2 regions of the Bradyrhizobium sp. 154 genome follow, and region 1 is predicted to be linked to the other one. Evidence: predicted binding sites of a transcription regulator. Region 1 holds the regulator's gene; the other holds the start of a gene.
The links. The regulator LexA, encoded in region 1, represses DNA repair genes until DNA is damaged. The targets are predictions, from matches to a motif close to TGTTCNNNNTGTGTTCNG.
Positions count from the first base shown of each region.

Region 2: IVA92_RS10810 (PA0069 family radical SAM protein) is a predicted target of LexA. The motif match lies at 3,875-3,892, and genes of this name have one in related genera.

Region 1 is NZ_JADPKG010000118.1:52,708-63,705, forward strand. It holds gene gltA (citrate synthase) at 1-169, opposite strand, end outside; gene gltX (glutamate--tRNA ligase) at 316-1,743, opposite strand; gene IVA92_RS32515 (glutamine--tRNA ligase/YqeY domain fusion protein) at 1,887-3,563, shown strand; gene IVA92_RS32520 (SgcJ/EcaC family oxidoreductase) at 3,571-3,957, shown strand; gene IVA92_RS32525 (DUF2171 domain-containing protein) at 4,047-4,280, shown strand; gene IVA92_RS32530 (ComEC/Rec2 family competence protein) at 4,376-6,655, shown strand; gene IVA92_RS32535 (hypothetical protein) at 6,794-7,228, opposite strand; gene lexA (transcriptional repressor LexA) at 7,767-8,468, opposite strand; gene glp (gephyrin-like molybdotransferase Glp) at 8,646-9,857, opposite strand; gene IVA92_RS32550 (hypothetical protein) at 10,079-10,285, opposite strand; gene IVA92_RS32555 (HAD-IA family hydrolase) at 10,447-10,998, opposite strand, start outside.
Region 2 is NZ_JADPKG010000044.1:196,613-202,898, reverse strand. It holds gene IVA92_RS10825 (glycosyltransferase family 39 protein) at 1-1,081, opposite strand, end outside; gene IVA92_RS10820 (ribonuclease HII) at 1,225-2,121, opposite strand; gene IVA92_RS10815 (VOC family protein) at 2,199-2,654, opposite strand; gene IVA92_RS10810 (PA0069 family radical SAM protein) at 2,678-3,853, opposite strand; gene IVA92_RS10805 (phosphoketolase family protein) at 4,063-6,286, shown strand, end outside.

The DNA of each region.
Region 1 (10,998 bases):
AACTCGCCGTCGAGGTGAAGCCCGGGTCATACGTGAACAGGCCGGACTGGCCGTAGAGCTTACCGATATCGATGACATCAGGCCCGACGCTGCCGCTGAGGATCGGAAGATCGTAATTCTTGTTTCCGACCGTCAGCGTGGCGGTCTTATTGCTTGGTTTTGCGTCCATCGTAGGTCCCCGATGTGTGGTGAAACGGGCCGGAGCCGGAGCCCCAAAGGAGATCGTTGGGGGGCAGGCCGGATGTTCCAGAATGTACGGGGAGATGGGTATATTATTGCTGTGTGCGCTGCAAGATCACCGCACGCATGGTCGACTTACGTCGTAGACTGATCTTTAAGCCGGCCCAGGCTTTCCTGGCGTCCAAGGACCTCCAAAACCTCAAAAATACCAGGCGAGGTGGTCCGCCCCGTCAGTGCGGCCCGCAAGGGCTGGGCGACCGCGCCGAGCTTGAGACTATTTTCCTCGGCAAAACTGCGCAGCGCAGCTTCCGTGCTGGCGCCGCTCCATGTCTCGACTTTCTCCAGCGCGGAATGAAGCTGGCCGATCAGCTTGCGGTTCTCGGCTGTCAGCAGCGCCTGCGCCTTGGCATCGAGCTGCAACGGGCGGTCGGCAAAGATGAAGTAGGCGCCATCGATCAGCTCGATCAGCGTCTTGGCGCGCTCCTTCAGGGCCGGCATGGCCTTCAGGAGCTGCGCCCGCGTGTTGTCGTTTAACTTGGCCTTGATCTCGTCGCGGCTGGGCACGACGTGATCGAGCACATCTTCGAACATCTTCACGAGTGATTGATCGTCGGCATGACGGATGTAATGGCCGTTGAGGTTTTCCAGCTTGGCGAAATCGAAGCGGGCGGCGGCGCGGCCGACGCCGGCGAGGTCGAACGCTGCGATCATCTCCTCGGTCGAGAAGATCTCCTGGTCGCCATGGCTCCAGCCGAGCCGGACGAGGTAGTTACGCAGCGCCGCCGGGAGGTAGCCCATGGCGCGATAAGCATCGACGCCGAGCGCGCCGTGGCGCTTCGACAGCTTCGAGCCGTCCGGGCCGTGGATCAGGGGGATGTGGGACATGCTCGGCAGCGTCCAGCCCATCGCATCGTAGATCTGCTTCTGGCGGGCGGCGTTGATCAGATGGTCGTCGCCGCGAATGACATGGGTGACGCCCATGTCGTGATCATCCACGACCACTGCGAGCATGTAGGTCGGATTGCCATCGCCGCGCAGAAGCACGAGGTCGTCGAGGTTCTCGTTCTGCCAGACCACGCGGCCCTGGACCTGGTCCTCGATCACGGTCTCGCCGGTCTGCGGCGCGCGCAGGCGAATGGTGGGCTTCACATCGGTCGGGGCGGTCGCCGGGTCGCGGTCGCGCCATAGGCCGTCATAGAGGCGGGTACGGCCCTCTGCGCGCGCCTTCTCGCGCATGGCGGCGAGTTCTTCGGCCGTGGCGTAGCAGCGATAGGCTTTGCCGTCGGCGAGCAGCTGCTCGGCGACCTCGCGGTGGCGGGCGGCGCGGGCGAACTGGTAGATGACCTCGCCGTCCCAGCCGAGCTCAAGCCATTTGAGTCCATCGAGTATGGCAGCGATGGCGGCCTCGGTGGAGCGCTCGCGGTCCGTGTCCTCGATCCGCAGCAGCATCTTGCCGCCGTGCTTCTTCGCATAGAGCCAGTTGAACAGCGCCGTGCGGGCGCCTCCGATATGGAGGAAGCCGGTCGGCGAGGGAGCGAAGCGCGTGACGACGGAATCGGTCATTCTTGGCAGGGCCTATGCATGGGAAGCGGTGGTGTATAGCAGGAACGGGACATAACTAAAGCCCGTCGGCGGACCTCGTGGGCCTTGGCGCGGCCACACGAATTTGGCAGAAGAACCGCTGATTTCCCTACAGGATTTTCGTAATGACAGAACCGGTGGCGACTGAGGTTGGGCGCGATTTCATTCGTGACATCATCCAGGCCGATCTCGATCAGGGCAAGTACAAGGAGATCGTGACCCGGTTCCCGCCGGAGCCGAACGGCTATCTGCATATCGGCCACGCCAAGTCGATCGCACTCAATTTCGGCATCGCGCAGGAGTTTCCAGGCCGCTGCCATTTGCGCTTCGACGACACCAATCCGATCAAGGAAGAACAGGAATATATCGACTCCATCCAGGCCGACGTGCGCTGGCTCGGTTTCGACTGGGGCAAGAACCTGTTCTTCGCCTCCGACTATTTCGATCGCCTCTATGAATGGGCGGAGCAGCTGATCCGCGACGGTCTCGCCTATGTCGACGACCAGACCCAGGAGGAGATCCGCCTCACGCGCGGCACGCTGACCGAGCCCGGCAGGAACTCGCCGTTCCGCGAGCGCACGGTGGAGGAGAATCTCGAGCTGTTCCGCCGCATGAAGGCCGGCGAATTCCCGAACGGGGCGCGCGTGCTGCGGGCCAAGATCGACATGGCCGCGGGCAACATCAATCTGCGCGACCCCGTGCTGTATCGCATCCTGCATGCGCATCATCCGCGCACCGGCACCAAATGGAGCATTTATCCGAGCTACGATTATGCCCACGGCCAGTCGGATGCGATCGAGGGCATCACGCACTCGATCTGCACGCTGGAGTTCGAGGACCACCGCCCGCTCTATGACTGGTTCATCGAGAAGCTGCCGGTGCCCTCGAAGCCGCACCAGTACGAGTTCGCGCGGCTGAACCTGACTTACACGCTGCTGTCGAAGCGCGTGCTGACCCAGCTCGTTCGCGACGGCCATGTCGCGGGCTGGGACGATCCGCGCATGCCGACCATCGCGGGGATGCGCCGCCGCGGCGTGCCGCCGGCCGCGCTGCGCGAATTCGTCAGGCGCATCGGCGTCGCCAAGGCCAACAGCGTGGTTGACGTCGGCATGCTCGAGTTCTGCATCCGCGAGGAACTAAACCGCACGGCGCAGCGCCGCATGGCGGTGCTGAAGCCGCTTAAAGTGGTGATCGAGAACTATCCGGAGGGGCAGGTCGAGGAGCTCGAGGCGATCAACCACCCGGATGACCCCAGCGCCGGCACGCGCAAGATCAGCTTCGGCCGCGAGCTCTATATCGAGCGCGACGACTTCATGGAGAACCCGCCGAAGAAATTCTTCCGCCTGTCGCCAGGCAACGAGGTGCGGCTGCGCTATGCCTATTTCGTCAAGTGCACCGGCGTGATCAAGAACGACGCAGGCGAGGTGGTGGAGCTGCGCTGCACCTACGATCCCGCGACCAAGGGCGGCAACGCGCCCGATGGCCGCAAGGTCAAGGCGACGATGCACTGGCTGCCGGCAGCGACGTCGAAGCCTGCTGAAATCCGCATCTACAACCAGCTGTTCTCCAATCCGAGCCCGGACGCCTCGAATTTCGCGGCCGATCTCAACCCGCAGTCGCTGGAGATCTTGTCCGATGCGCGGATCGAGGCATCGGTCGCGGAGAGCAATTCGACCGAGCCGATGCAGTTCGAGCGCCAGGGCTATTTCGTGCGCGACAAGGACTCGACGCCGGGCAAGCCGGTGTTTTCGCGCACCATCGGTCTGCGCGACACGTTTGCAAAGGAAGTCGCGAAAGGTTGAGGCACCCATGAGCAACGAAACCGACGCCATCGTTTCCGCCATCATCGCGAAATGGTGCGCCGGCTTCGCGACGCTCGACGCCGCCGCGCTGTCCTCGCTCTATGCGAGCAACGCATTCTTCTTCGGCTCCAACCCGAAACTCTATCGGGGCAGGGACGGCGTTGCGGACTATTTCAACGGCCTGCCGCGATGGCGCAAGCCGAGTGCGACGTTTTCCGAGGTGCATGCCGCGCAGGCAGGTCCTGACATGATCAACATGGCGGCAACCGTCTCGTTCGACCTCGCCGGCGAGCGTCCTGATCTCGTCGTCAAGGTGAGCTGGGTCATCATCCGCGAGGACGGCGCGTGGAAGATCGTCAACCACCATGCCTCGTCGAAGGAACCGCTGATCTGACGAGCGGGCGGCACACGGCATCGTCATTTTCGCGTGGGAAACGAACGCGCGCCTCTGACGTTGGGGTGAATCCAAACGAGGGTCCATCCATGCAGAACATCGCAGAACATATGGAAATCATCGGCGCCGATGGCGTCCATATCGGCACCGTCGATCGCGTTGAGGGCAACCGCATCAAGCTGACCAAGAAGGACAGCGGCGAGGGCCGCCACAAGGGCCACCATCATTTCATCGATAAGGGTCTCGTTGCCGACGTCGAAGGCAACAAGGTCCGCCTCTCGGCCAAGGCCTCGGTCGCCGTGACCATGGAAGAGGAAAAGTAGGGGACGTCCAAGTTCGTTCCTGATCCGTACCGCTATTCGCACAGCCGCACGTTCCGGTAGCCTCTGCACCTATCGCGTATCGTAAGGTGCAGGGAATGGCGGAGCCTGGCCGGCCAGTGCGCTCCCAGGGAGTTGCCGGAACGTGGCCGGTTGGCCGCGCCGCGCCCGCTGGCGGCTTTGCGCCGGCGGGCTTTGGCGCCTGGCCCGCGATCGTCGAGACGGCGCGCGAATGGGCGCGTGCCGAGGCCGGCGCCGGTCGGCTGTTGCCCTGGGTGCCGGTCGCCTTCGGCGGCGGCATCGCGCTCTATTTCGCTGCCGATCACGAGCCGGTGCTGTGGGTCGTTGCCGCGTCGGCCATCGCGCTCATGCTCGGCGCCGTCCTGCTGCGGCGGAGTCGGCTGTTCGCGCCCGCGATCATGATCGCGGCTGTCGCGGCTGGCTTTGCCATGGCGACCTGGAAGACCGCGCGCATCGCCCATACGGTGCTGGCCAAGCCACTCTATTCGGTATCGCTGTCGGGCTACGTCGAGACCCGCGACATCCGCGAGCGCACGGATCGCTTCGTGCTGCGCGTCACCGCCATGGAGGCGCAGCGCAGCGACGTCAGGCTCGAGCGCGTCCGCCTCTCGGTGCGCAAGGGGATGGCACCGCAGGTCGGCAGTTTCGTGCAGCTGAAGGCGCGCTTGATGCCGCCGATCTCTCCCGTGCGCCCGGGTAGCTACGATTTCTCCCGCGACATGTTCTTTCAAGGCATCGGCGCCTCCGGTTTTGCAATGGGCGCGATTACGGTGGCAGCCCCGCAGGAGACCGGCGGCTTGCGGCTGCGCTACGCAGCCTTCACGCAGGGCTTGCGTGATGCGATCGACGCACGCATCCGTGCGACGCTCGAGGGCGACAACCGTGCGATCGCGACCGCGCTGCTCACCGGACGGCGCGATGCCATCACCACGCCCGTCAACGACGCCATGTTCATCTCGGGGCTTGGCCATGTGCTGTCGATCTCCGGCTATCACATGGCGGTCGTCGCCGGTGTCGTGTTTTTCGCGGTGCGCGCCCTGCTGGCCTTGATCCCGGGGCTGGCGGCGGGATTTGCCATCAAGAAATGGTCAGCGGCCGCCGCGCTGGTGGCGGCTGCGTTCTACCTGCTGCTGTCAGGCGCGGAGGTCGCCACGCAACGCTCGTTCTTCATGACGGCGGTGGTGCTGATCGCGGTCATGGTCGATCGCCGCGCTATCACCTTCCGCACGCTGGCCGTGGCGGCACTGATCGTGCTCGCGGTCGCGCCGGAAGCGCTGGTGCATCCGAGCTTTCAAATGTCCTTCGCCGCAACGCTCGGGCTCGTGGCGCTGGTGCAGATCGGCATGCCGAACCTGTTTGCCTCGCCCGATCATTCCGCGACGGCCCGTATCGCGCTGTGGGGCGGCCGCGAGATCGCGATGCTATTCCTGGCCTCGCTGATCGCAGGACTTGCGACCACGCCCTATGCCGCCTTCCACTTCCATCGCGTCACCCCGTTCGGCGTGCTCGCCAATCTCGGCGCGATGCCGGTGGTCTCGGCACTGGTGATGCCGGCTGGCCTGTTGGGACTGCTCGCGGCTCCCTTTGGGCTTGACAGCGTGTTCTGGTGGCTGATGGGGATCGGCATCGACTGGATGGTCGCGGTGTCGCGCTGGGTGGCGGCACTGCCGGGTGCAGTCGGCCGGATCCCTGCCTTCGGCACCGCGCCGCTGATCGCGGCAAGCCTCGGGATCATCTTGATGGGCCTGTTGCGCACGCCCTTGCGCTGGTCTGGCGCCTTGGTGCTGCTGGCCGCCATCGCGTGGGGCCTGTCGGTGCGGCAGCCCGACATCCTGATTGCCGGGGACGGCGCCAGCGTCGCGGTGCGGGGCAGGGACGGGCAGTTGCATGTGATCCGGGCGAGCAAGGATGGCTTTCTGCTCAAAGAGTGGTTAGCTGCCGACGCCGATCCGCGCGATGCCGGGAGTAGCTCGCTGGCTGACGGCGTGTCGTGCGACGAGTCCGGCTGTGTGACGCCGCTTGCCGACGGTCGGCTGGTCGCGCTTTCACTGCGCATCGATGCGCTGGCTGAGGATTGCAGTCGCGCCGCGCTGGTGGTCACGACGCGCCCCGCGCCGCCCGATTGCGCGGCGATGGTGGTCGACCGGCAGCGTCTCACCAGCCAGGGCGCGCTGGCGTTGACGCAGCGTGGTGACGGCTTTGCGATACAGGCGGTGAGAGCAAGAGGCACAAGCCGTCCCTGGTTGCCGGCCGGCGCCGGCGAGGGTGATTTCGATGGGAGCCTTGTGCCGAGGACGGCCGCGGCCCGCAACCGGGATGCAACGCCGGCGGAGACCGACTTGCAGGTCGACGATTAGGGGCCGGACGATTAAAAACAAATGCGAAGAGTAGGTCCGGGTCCGACCGGACTCCGCAGCACACAAATTATACCATCTCGCCGGCCTCGGCCGGCGATGGCATTTCAATCCTGGCCCGACCCCGCGGGCGGGGACGGCTCAGCCAATCGGCAGGCGCGTGATCGTCGACCGGCTATCGGCAACGATCTGCGGCTTGTGCTCGCGCTCGCTGACCGGCTGCGTCACCGGCAATTGCAGCACGGTTGCGCGCTGGCCTTCGACGAGCTGCGTCACCAGCACGTATTTGCCGTCGGGGAATTCGATCGCGTCATGATGGCGGTCGGGTATGTGCGGATCGATCTTGCCGAACTTGCCGACGCGGGAGTTGATGGTGCGCGTCCAGATCCAGCGATTATCGTAACGGACGTTGTCGGCGAAGGCGAGCTCCGTTCCCGGCAGCAGGCAGACGGCCACGGTCGGATCGGCCGCGGAAGCAAAGCCGCGCGTTGAGGTGCCGCGGAACGTTGTCGACACGATCGTCTCGCCGACTTCGGCGGGGCGAGATGCAACGGCATGCAGGCTGTAGTCACACATCGGGTGCTCCTCATTCGAAGATAGCAACCCGCGCCTCCTTCGGAGGCGCAAGCCTCTATCAGAGTGGAAGCACGTAACGCTCTGCTCGGTTGTGGGCAAATCTGCGGCTGGCGTTGCCGGACACGATCACATTATCTTTCCCGAAGTCATAGGAACAAAGCTCGCTTCAGTGCATTCGGCGGATGCGAGCGCCCGTGGCCTGCGGGCGCCGAGAGGGGGAATGTGGCCAGCTTCGCCGTGGCTGTCGGTTGATGGGAGTTTAGGCGTTGCGGAATAGCTCGCTCCCTACGTGCGCAGATTGCGTGCATGGTGCTGCAATTGAGTTGCGAATGCTTGCGCGAGCACGCTGCGAAGGCGCTTAAAGCGATCCTGCGCACGATCTCTTCACAAGCGATGCGTGCTTGGAGCCGCATGCCGAGGATGGAGCGCCGGAGAGAGGGGCCGGATAATCTGCGCAAGACCAAAAGACTATCCAGCTGGAGCGGACCATCGTCCGCTCCAATCGGAATCATTGGTATCGAATGACCGCTGGCCCGTCTCAGTACTTGCGGTACAGCCCGATCAGCTTGCCCTGAATCTTCACCCGGTTCGGCGGCAGGATGCGCACCTCGTAGGCGGCATTGGCGGGCTCGAGCGCGATCGACGCCCCCCGGCGACGAAAGCGCTTGAGCGTCGCTTCCTCGTCGTCGATCAGGGCCACCACGATGTCGCCGGTATCGGCGCTCTCGTTACGCTGGATCAGCGCCATGTCGCCATCGAGAATGCCGGCTTCGACCATCGAATCGCCGCGCACTTCGAGTGCGTAGTGTTCGCCCGAGCCGAGCATGTCGGGCGGCACGCTAATGGTGTGACTGCGGGTCTGCAACGCTTCGATCGGCGTGCCGGCCGCGATGCGACCCATCACGGGCACCGCAACGGGACGCTCGCCTTCGTCCGCGGAAGAACTGGAGCTCGCGCGCACCTTGCCGAGATTGCCCTCGATGACGCTCGGCGTGAAGCCGCGGCGGCTGCCGGCGGCGGCCTGGAGCTCGGGCAGCTTGATCACCTCGATGGCGCGGGCGCGGTTGGGCAGGCGGCGGATGAAGCCGCGCTCCTCGAGCGCGGTGATCAGGCGATGGATGCCCGATTTCGAGCGCAGGTCGAGCGCATCCTTCATCTCGTCGAAGGAGGGCGGCACGCCACTTTCCTTCAGACGTTCGCTGATGAACCGCAGAAGCTCGTATTGTTTGCGCGTTAACATCTCGACCAAAGTCCCCCGGTTGATGTCGTTCGATTCCGAGACGCTAAATTGGAGCGGTGAACCGCTACATGCTCGAAACAAATCATGAACGGACACTATATGTTCGATATGTGTTCCGCAACTGCTTAATTTACCGTGAACGGGACAAAGTTCGCGGAACGCGTGTGGTGGATGCGTTCAGACGGGCAGGCGCAGGACCTCGCAAGGCGAGCCGGCTTCTGCCTTCGGAGCGAACGGTGCGCGGACGAGAAGTGCCTGTGCTGCAGCGAGATTCGCAAGCAGCGAGGAATCCTGGTGTTTGACGGGAAGGGCCACCAACGTGCCATCGTCGCGCGTCTCCAGATGTGCGCGCAGATAGTCCGCGCGCATATCGTTTGCATCCACATCGCGGCCGAGCACGGCGCGTTCTTGTCGGTGATGAATCATGGATCGTCCCGACAAGGCGCGAATCAGCGGCACCAGGAACAGGAAGGCGCACACGTAGGATGACACAGGATTGCCCGGCAGGCCGATCACGCGCATCGCGCCGAGCCGCCCATGCATCATCGGCTTGCCCGGGCGCATCGCGATCTTCCAGAACGCCATCGCGATGCCTTCGTCCCTCAACGCCTGCTGGACCAGATCATGGTCGCCGACCGACGCGCCGCCGCTCGTGACCAGGATCTCGGCGCCGCTCTCGCGGGCGCGGCGGATGCCGGCAGTGGTGGCCTCCAGCGTATCGGCGGCAATGCCGAGGTCGATGGTATCGGCCCCCTCGCTGCGGGCGAGCGCGTGCAGGGCATAGCCGTTGGAATAGACGATCTGGCCGTGAGCGGGTGTGGTTCCCGGCATGACCAGCTCGTCGCCGGTGGCGAGGATCGCGACCTTCGGACGGCGGCAGACGGCAAGCTGCGGATGATTCATGGCGGCGGCGAGCGCGAGATCGCGCTCGGTGAGACGGGTTCCCTTGCGCAGGAGCACGTCTCCTTCGGAGAAGTCGACGCCCGCGGGGCGGATGTGGCGGCCGGCAATCGCGGCTTCCTTGATCGTGATGCGCTTGCCGTCCGCAACCGTGTCCTCCTGGATCACGACCGCGTCGGCACCGTTGGGAATGACGCCGCCGGTGAAGATCCGCACGGCTTCGCCGGGGCCCAGCGTTCCCGCGAACGGACGACCCGCCGCCACTTCGCCAATCAAGGTGAGCGTACTATCGAGCTTTGTTGCATCGCTCGCGCGCACCGCGTAGCCGTCCATCGCCGACATTGCTTCCGGCGGCTGTGTGCGCAGCGCCGGGACATCGCGTGCGAGCACGCGATGATAGGCCTCGTTGAGGGAAACCATCGCTTCAGGCAGCGGCTCCGCACCCGCCAGCACCGCGGCAAGCGCGTCAGAAACCGGCATCAGGGCCAAGGGCGGAAACTCCTGCTGAGCATATCGGCAATGGGCGGCGAAAGTTCTAGCCGAGTGCAGGCGCGAGGCAAAGGCGCCGACAGGATGATTTATCCTGCGTGATCTCCGTCATGAAGAATCGTGCTCAGACCGGTCACGGCATGATCCGGAAGGCGAGACAGACCGGTACGAGGATAGCCATGGCGAGGACGAGAAGGATGAGCGCCACGGCCGGCATCGGATCAACTCTGCGTCTGTTCGCCCGAACTGACGCTGGATGTCACGTCCGGAGCTTTGGGGCTTTGATCCTTGTCCGGCAGCGGATCGGCCTGCGACTTTAGGTCGGCGGCCTTGCTGATCAGCTTGGCGGAGAGGCGCGAATCCGAAGTTGTCTTGGCGAATTCGAGCAGCAAGGAGGCTTGCTTTGTGAGGTAGGCTTTGCCCAGCACGAGAATAAGTCCGATGTAGACGTCCCAACGGACTCATAGAGTCCGGAGGGAGGTATTCCGTTCCCGGAACTCTGTACAAAAATGTACAAAGTGAATTGGTTCCATACCCGAGCGGATTTGGGTGCCCGAAACCCGACCCCGATCCTGTTCGGCATCGGTGGTCAAATTCCCAACGCTAGCAAGGCGTTGCCGACATCACCGGGCGAGGTGACATGCACCGCCGTCAGTCCACGCGCTCGCGCCCCCTCGACGTTCTCGGCCAGGTCGTCGAAGAAGACGATTCGGCTGGCTGGCACGCCGATCGCCGCCACGACATGATCGAACGCCTCCGCATCCGGTTTGCGCAGGCCGATGCTGGACGACAGATAGAGCTCGCGGAAATGCCCGAGCACGCCGGCATATTCCTTCGAAAAATAGTCGACATGCGGCCGATTGGTGTTGGAGAAGGCATAGAGCGGCATCTGCTTCGCCGCGCGCGGCAAGAGCTCGGCGATCTCAGGCATCTCGCCGGCGAAGATCGCGTTCCATCCCTCCAGAAACTGCGCGTCGGAAATGCCGATCCCGAGCGATGAACGCAGCGATTGGAAATAATCCTCGTCGCCGATCTTGCCGACCTCGTGCAGCCGGTAGGCCTCGTCACGCACATAGCGCGCGACGATGGCCTCGGGCTGGCAGCCGGCATGCCCCGCCCAGCAGGCGATCGCCTTGGAGAA
Region 2 (6,286 bases), on a different contig from region 1:
TGGCGGGCGCGATGATTGCGGCGGCCCAGACCATGCGCAGCATCCGCGCGCGGCGCATCGCGATGAGATCCCCTGCGGCGGCCACCACGGCAAGCCCGGACATGACCAGCATGACGGCGGCGCCGCCGACGACGGATTCGAGCCCGAGCAGGCCGGAGATCAGCACCGCGCCGAGTGGCGGCGCCAGCGCGAAGAAATAGACGAAGTTGCTCGCGAGCGGCTCGACCGGCGGGCGATAGATGATCGGCGGCTCCTCGCCCTTGCCGGCGAACATCCCGGTATTCAGGAAGGTCAGCGCCGGAATCGCCGCCGCCCCAAGCGCGAGCCCGCCGAGCAGCCAGGCTGCGTGCAGGACGCGGGCGTTGAGCTCCGAAACTTGCGGCAAGACCGGCATCGTCAATGTCTCGGCGCGCATCAGCCAAATCGCATAGGGCAGCGCCAGCACGGCGACGACGATCAGCGCGAATAGCGGATCGAGCCCGCGCAGCGTCCTGCGGCCTCCCGCCGTCGAGATCGCGAAGACGACGATCAGGAGGAGGAGGAAGATCGCGGCGGGCGTCGTGAGCAACAACAGGCCGGCCTCGATCGACCAGACGAACCAGGCATTGCCGCGGCGCTGGCCGATGATCTGCCAGGAGTGCAGCAGCAGCAGCGCCCAGAGCGGCCGTGCCAGCACCAAGGGTCCGAAGTCGAGCGCGGACGAGGAGAAGGCTAGCACGGTCATGGTCAGCAGCACGGCGAGCACCGCCTGCTGTGAGCCGACGACGGCACGAGACAGATGAAAGAGCGCGATGAAGGTCGCGATCTCGCAGAGCTCAGCGAGGACATACACGCCGAACATGTGACCGCCGGCGGCGCGATAGGCCATGTCGGCGAGCCAGACAGGCAGCGGCGGGCCGAGATCGGTGCCGACCTGGTACTCGCGGCCGAAGGCCAGCAGCGTCGCCAGACTGCCGGGCGGGCTGCGGTAGAACACCAGCGCCACGAACAGCCACATCGCCGCCTGGAGCAGCACGGCGATCCACACGATCAGCCGCGGCCGGGCGCGAATGAGCTCGATGACCAGCGAGGTAAACCGCATGCAACGTCCGAAAGATGCAGCCAACCCGTCCAGCCGGCCCTGTTCGCTCACACCTGTTTTGATAAAGGGCGCTGCGCGTCGTGGCAACCGCCGCAAGTCGTCATGCCGGGCTTGACGGATGGGGGAGGCTGCGGAGGAAACACCTAGAGATTCGCAGACGCGTCGATCTCGATTTGGGCTTCCACCTGCACCTCGACCTCCGCGACAGAGAACAGATCCTGCGCCGGCTCGACGGTCCAGGGCATGTGCTTGGCGCGGGCGGCGGCGACGGGGGCGAAGAAGCTGCGGTGGTGGATGGAGGGGCCGAGGCGATCCAGGGCGTCGAGATGCTCGGGGACAGCGTAGCCCTTGTGCTGCTCGAAGCCGTAGCCGGGGCAGTCCTGCGCCAGCGCGCACATCAGCCGGTCCCGCGTCACCTTGGCAACGATGGAGGCGGCCGCGATTGACAGCACGATGCCGTCACCGCCGATCACGGCCTCGCAGTCGCATTCCGTATCGAGCCGGTCGCGGCCGTCGACGAAGACGTGGCGCGGCGCCTCGGGCAGCGCCACCACCGCGCGCTTCAGCGCCCATAGCGAAGCACGCAGGATGTTGTCGCGGTCGATCCGCGCGGGCGAAGCCACGGCGACCGAGACCTGCGCGGTGGCGCAGATCTTGTCGAACAGTTTTTCGCGCTCTTCGGCGGTCAGGCGCTTGGAATCATCGATGCCACGGGGAATGCGGTCGGGATCGAGGATCACGGCCGCCGCCACCACGGGGCCGGCGAGCGGTCCGCGACCGGCCTCGTCGCAGCCTGCGACCGGCCAGACGCCGCGCTTGATCAGCGCGCGCTCACGACGGAAGCTCGGCGGGGCCACGGCAATGATGCCTTTCCGGCCGGCGCTTTTGCCGGTTAAAGCCTGAACCTCCGACGCCTTAGTTTCCGACGACTTGGCTTGCGGCGGCTTGCCTTCCAACGTGTTGGCAGGCGCAGCCTTCTTCGCACCGTCTTTTTTTGGCGTGTCTTTGGCCAGCTTCTTGGCGGACTTGTCCCGAATCATGGTGGGGATCGTGCGCAAGCGGCTTCGCCAGCGCAACCTGGAACCCGAGACAATTCCCGTTATTCAGGTGAGCCGCCCTATTCCGCCAAATGCACCCGTCGGTCCTCGCCCACCTCGATCCCGGGTGCGACCACGACCTCCCAAGGATGGCCATCGGGATCGGTGAAATAGCCGGAATAGCCGCCGTAATCAGTCTCGTGCGCCGCTTTCAGCAGCGCTGCACCCTTGTCGACAGCGAAAGCCAGCACCGTATCGACCTCCTCGCGCGTCCGGCAGTTCCAGGCGAGCGTCATCCCGCGAAATGCCGGCGGTCTTGGATTGTCCGGCAACCCGGCGTCGGCGGCGAGCTGATCCCAGGGATACAAGGCGAGCACCGGACCACCGGTGTCGTAGAATGCGACCGCCTCACCGGTCGCCTTGAGCAGGCGCGAGAAACCGAGCGCCTCGTAAAAGGCAATGCTGGCGCGGATGTTGCTGACACCGAGCGTGACTACGGTCAGCCGCGGCACCGGCACGGTGGTTTCCTCACTCATGTTACGCCTCGTCCACTTCGCGATCAGAACAGGCTGAGCTGATCGCCGTTCCGCTTCGGCCGCGCGAAGTGATCGGTGGTCAGCTTGGAGCGCCGCTTGTTGAGGCCGAGCCTGTCGCAGGCGATCTCGAAGCGACGGCCGATGGTCCAGGCCATCGGGCCGGTCCCCTTCATCCGCTCGCCCCATTTCGCATCGTAGTCGCGGCCGCCGCGCATGTCGCGGATCAGCGTGAAGACGTGGCGGTAGCGGTCTGGATAGTTCGCCATCAGCCATTCGCGAAACAGATCGCGGACCTCGAGCGGCAGCCGCAGCAGCACGTAGGAGGCTTCCTTGACGCCGGCATGGGCTGCGGCATCAAGAATGCGCTCGATCTCGGAATCGTTCAGCGCGGGGATCACGGGCGCGACCATCACAGTGGTCGGAATGCCCGCCTCCGAGAGCTGCTTGAGCGCTTCCAGTCGCTTCGGCGGCGTCGCCGCCCGCGGCTCCATGGTGCGCGCGAGCCTCGGATCGAGCGAGGTGACGGAGATCGCGACCTTGGCGAGGTTGCGCTTGGCCATCCGCGCGAGAATGTCGATATCGCGCACCACCAGGACCGATTTGGTGACGATGCCGACGGGATGCCCGGCGCGCTCCAGCACCTCTAGGATGCCTCGCATGATCTTTCGCTCGCGCTCGATCGGCTGATAGGGATCGGTGTTGGTGCCGATCGCGATCATCCGCGGCTCGTAGCCGCTGGCAGCGAGTTCCTTCTCGAGCAGCGCCGCCGCCTCGGGCTTGGCAAACAGTTTGGACTCGAAGTCGAGCCCGGGAGACAGGCCGAGATAGGCGTGCGTCGGCCGCGCGAAGCAATAGACGCAGCCGTGCTCGCAGCCGCGATAGGGGTTGATCGAGCGGTCGAAACCGATGTCGGGGGAATCGTTGCGGGTGATCACCTTGCGTGAGGTGTCGATCCCGACCGTGGTCTTGAACGGCGGCAGTTCCTCCAGGCTCTGCCAGCCATCGTCGAAGGCGACGCGGGCCTCGGCCTCGTAACGGCCGCTGGCGTTGGACTGGACGCCCCGCCCTCGCCTGCGTGCGCGATCGATGGCGACGCCAAGCTCGGGAAAATCGACAGGAAAATCAGAAGGCGCACCCGCCGGCTCGGAGGGCGCCGTAACCGGCGGGTGCTTGAGGGCACGAGAAGATGCTCGACTCATGAACCCAACATAGCACGCGCCCAGAACAAATCAAGAACAAGAGCAAAAACGCGGAAACAACCCCATGCACAGTAGCGCTGCCCAAACTTCGGGCGCGCGCCCTTGACCTCACGCAACACCGGCGGGGCGGCGATCCCGTTTCATGGCGAAGGGATCAATCGCGCCGGAACAATGTTGATGACGATCGCTGGGTGAAGGTCGGCAAGAACATGACAAATCAACGACAATTGCGCGCCGCGAGCAGCGAACTCGATCTCCTCGATCGCTACTGGCGTGCCGCCAACTATCTCTCGGTCGGGCAAATCTATCTCCTCGACAATCCGCTGTTGCGCGAACCGCTACGGCCCGAGCACATCAAGCCGCGCCTGCTCGGCCATTGGGGCACGACGCCCGGCCTGAACTTCATCTATGCTCACCTCAACCGCGTCATCCGTGCGCTCGACCTCAACGTGATCTACGTCTGCGGTCCCGGCCATGGCGGCCCGGGCATGGTTGCCAACACCTATCTGGAAGGCAGCTACAGCGAGATCTATCCCGACATCGCGCGCGATACTGAGGGATTGCGCAAGCTGTTCAGGCAGTTCTCCTTCCCCGGCGGCATTCCGAGCCACGCGGCGCCGGAAACGCCGGGCTCGATCCACGAGGGCGGCGAGCTCGGCTATGCGCTGGTGCACGCCTATGGCGCGGCATTCGACAATCCCGACCTCATCGTCGCCTGCGTCGTCGGCGACGGCGAGGCCGAAACCGGCCCGCTGGCGGCGTCGTGGCACTCGAACAAGTTCTTGAACCCGGCCCATGACGGCGCGGTGCTGCCGATCCTGCACCTCAACGGCTACAAGATCGCCAACCCCACCGTGCTCGGGCGGATGCGCAACGAAGAGATCCGCGACCTCTTCCGCGGGCTCGGCCATGAGCCGCTGTTCGTCGAAGGCGACGATCCCAAATTGATGCACCAGGCCATGGCGGATGCGCTCGACGTCGCGCTCGTCAGCATCCGCTCGATCCAGCAGCACGCCCGCGATGGGCGCAAAAGCGTCGAGCGACCGCGCTGGCCGATGATCGTGCTGCGCAGCCCCAAGGGCTGGACCGGCCCGAAGGAGGTTGACGGCAAGAAGGTCGAAGGTTTTTGGCGCGCGCATCAGGTGCCCGTTGCGAGTTGCCGCGAGAATCCGGCGCATCTGAAGGTGCTCGAAGACTGGATGCGCAGCTATGAGCCGGACAAGTTGTTCGACCCCAGCGGGGCGCTGATTCCCGAGCTTCAGGCGCTCGCGCCCGAAGGCCAGCGGCGAATGGGGACCAATCCGCATGCCAATGGCGGACTGTTGAAGAAGGAGCTGAAGCTGCCGGACTTCCGCAGCTTCGCTGTCGAGGTACCGCAGCCCGGCGGTGTCGTGGCGGAAGCCACACGCGAGCTCGGCAAATTCCTGCGCGACGTCGTTCGCCTCAACGCCGAGGCGCGCAATTTCCGCATCATGGGCCCGGACGAGACGGCATCAAACCGGTTAGACGCGGTGTTCGAGGCAACCGAACGCGTCTGGATGGAGCCAACCGAATCTTACGACGTGCATCTCGCGCAGGACGGCCGCGTCATGGAGGTCCTGAGCGAGCATCTCTGTCAAGGCTGGCTCGAAGGCTATCTGCTCACCGGCAGGCACGGCTTCTTCTCCTGCTACGAGGCCTTCATCCACATCGTCGATTCCATGTTCAACCAGCACGCCAAATGGCTGAAGGTGACGCGCGATCTGCCATGGCGCCGCCCGATCGCCTCGCTCAACTATCTCTTGACCTCGCATGTCTGGCGCCAGGACCACAACGGCTTCAGCCATCAGGATCCTGGTTTCGTCGATCTCGTCGCCAACAAGAAGGCTGACATCGTCCGCATCTATTTCCCGCCTGATACCAACACGCTGTTGTGGATCGTCGATCATTGCCTGCGCACCTACAACCGCATCAACGTCATCGTCGCGGGCAAGCAGCCGGCGCCGCAATGGCTGTCGATGCAGGAGGCGGCTACGCATTGCGACGCCGGCATCGGCATCTGGACCTGGGCGGGCACGGAGGAGGCAAACGCAGAGCCCGACGTCGTGATGGCCTGCGCCGGCGACGTGCCGACACTGGAGACGCTCGCCGCCGTCGACCTGCTGCGCAAGGCGCTGCCCGAATTGAAGATCCGCGTCGTCAACGTCGTCGACCTCATGACGCTGCAACCTCGGGCGCAGCATCCGCACGGCCTCTCCGACCGCGACTTCGACAGCCTGTTCACATCGGACAAGCCGGTGATCTTCGCCTATCACGGCTATCCTTATCTCATTCACCGGCTGACTTATAACCGCACCAATCATACCGGCATGCATGTGCGCGGATTTGCCGAGGAAGGCACCACGACGACGCCGTTCGACATGGTCGTGCTCAACGGGCTCGACCGCTACCATC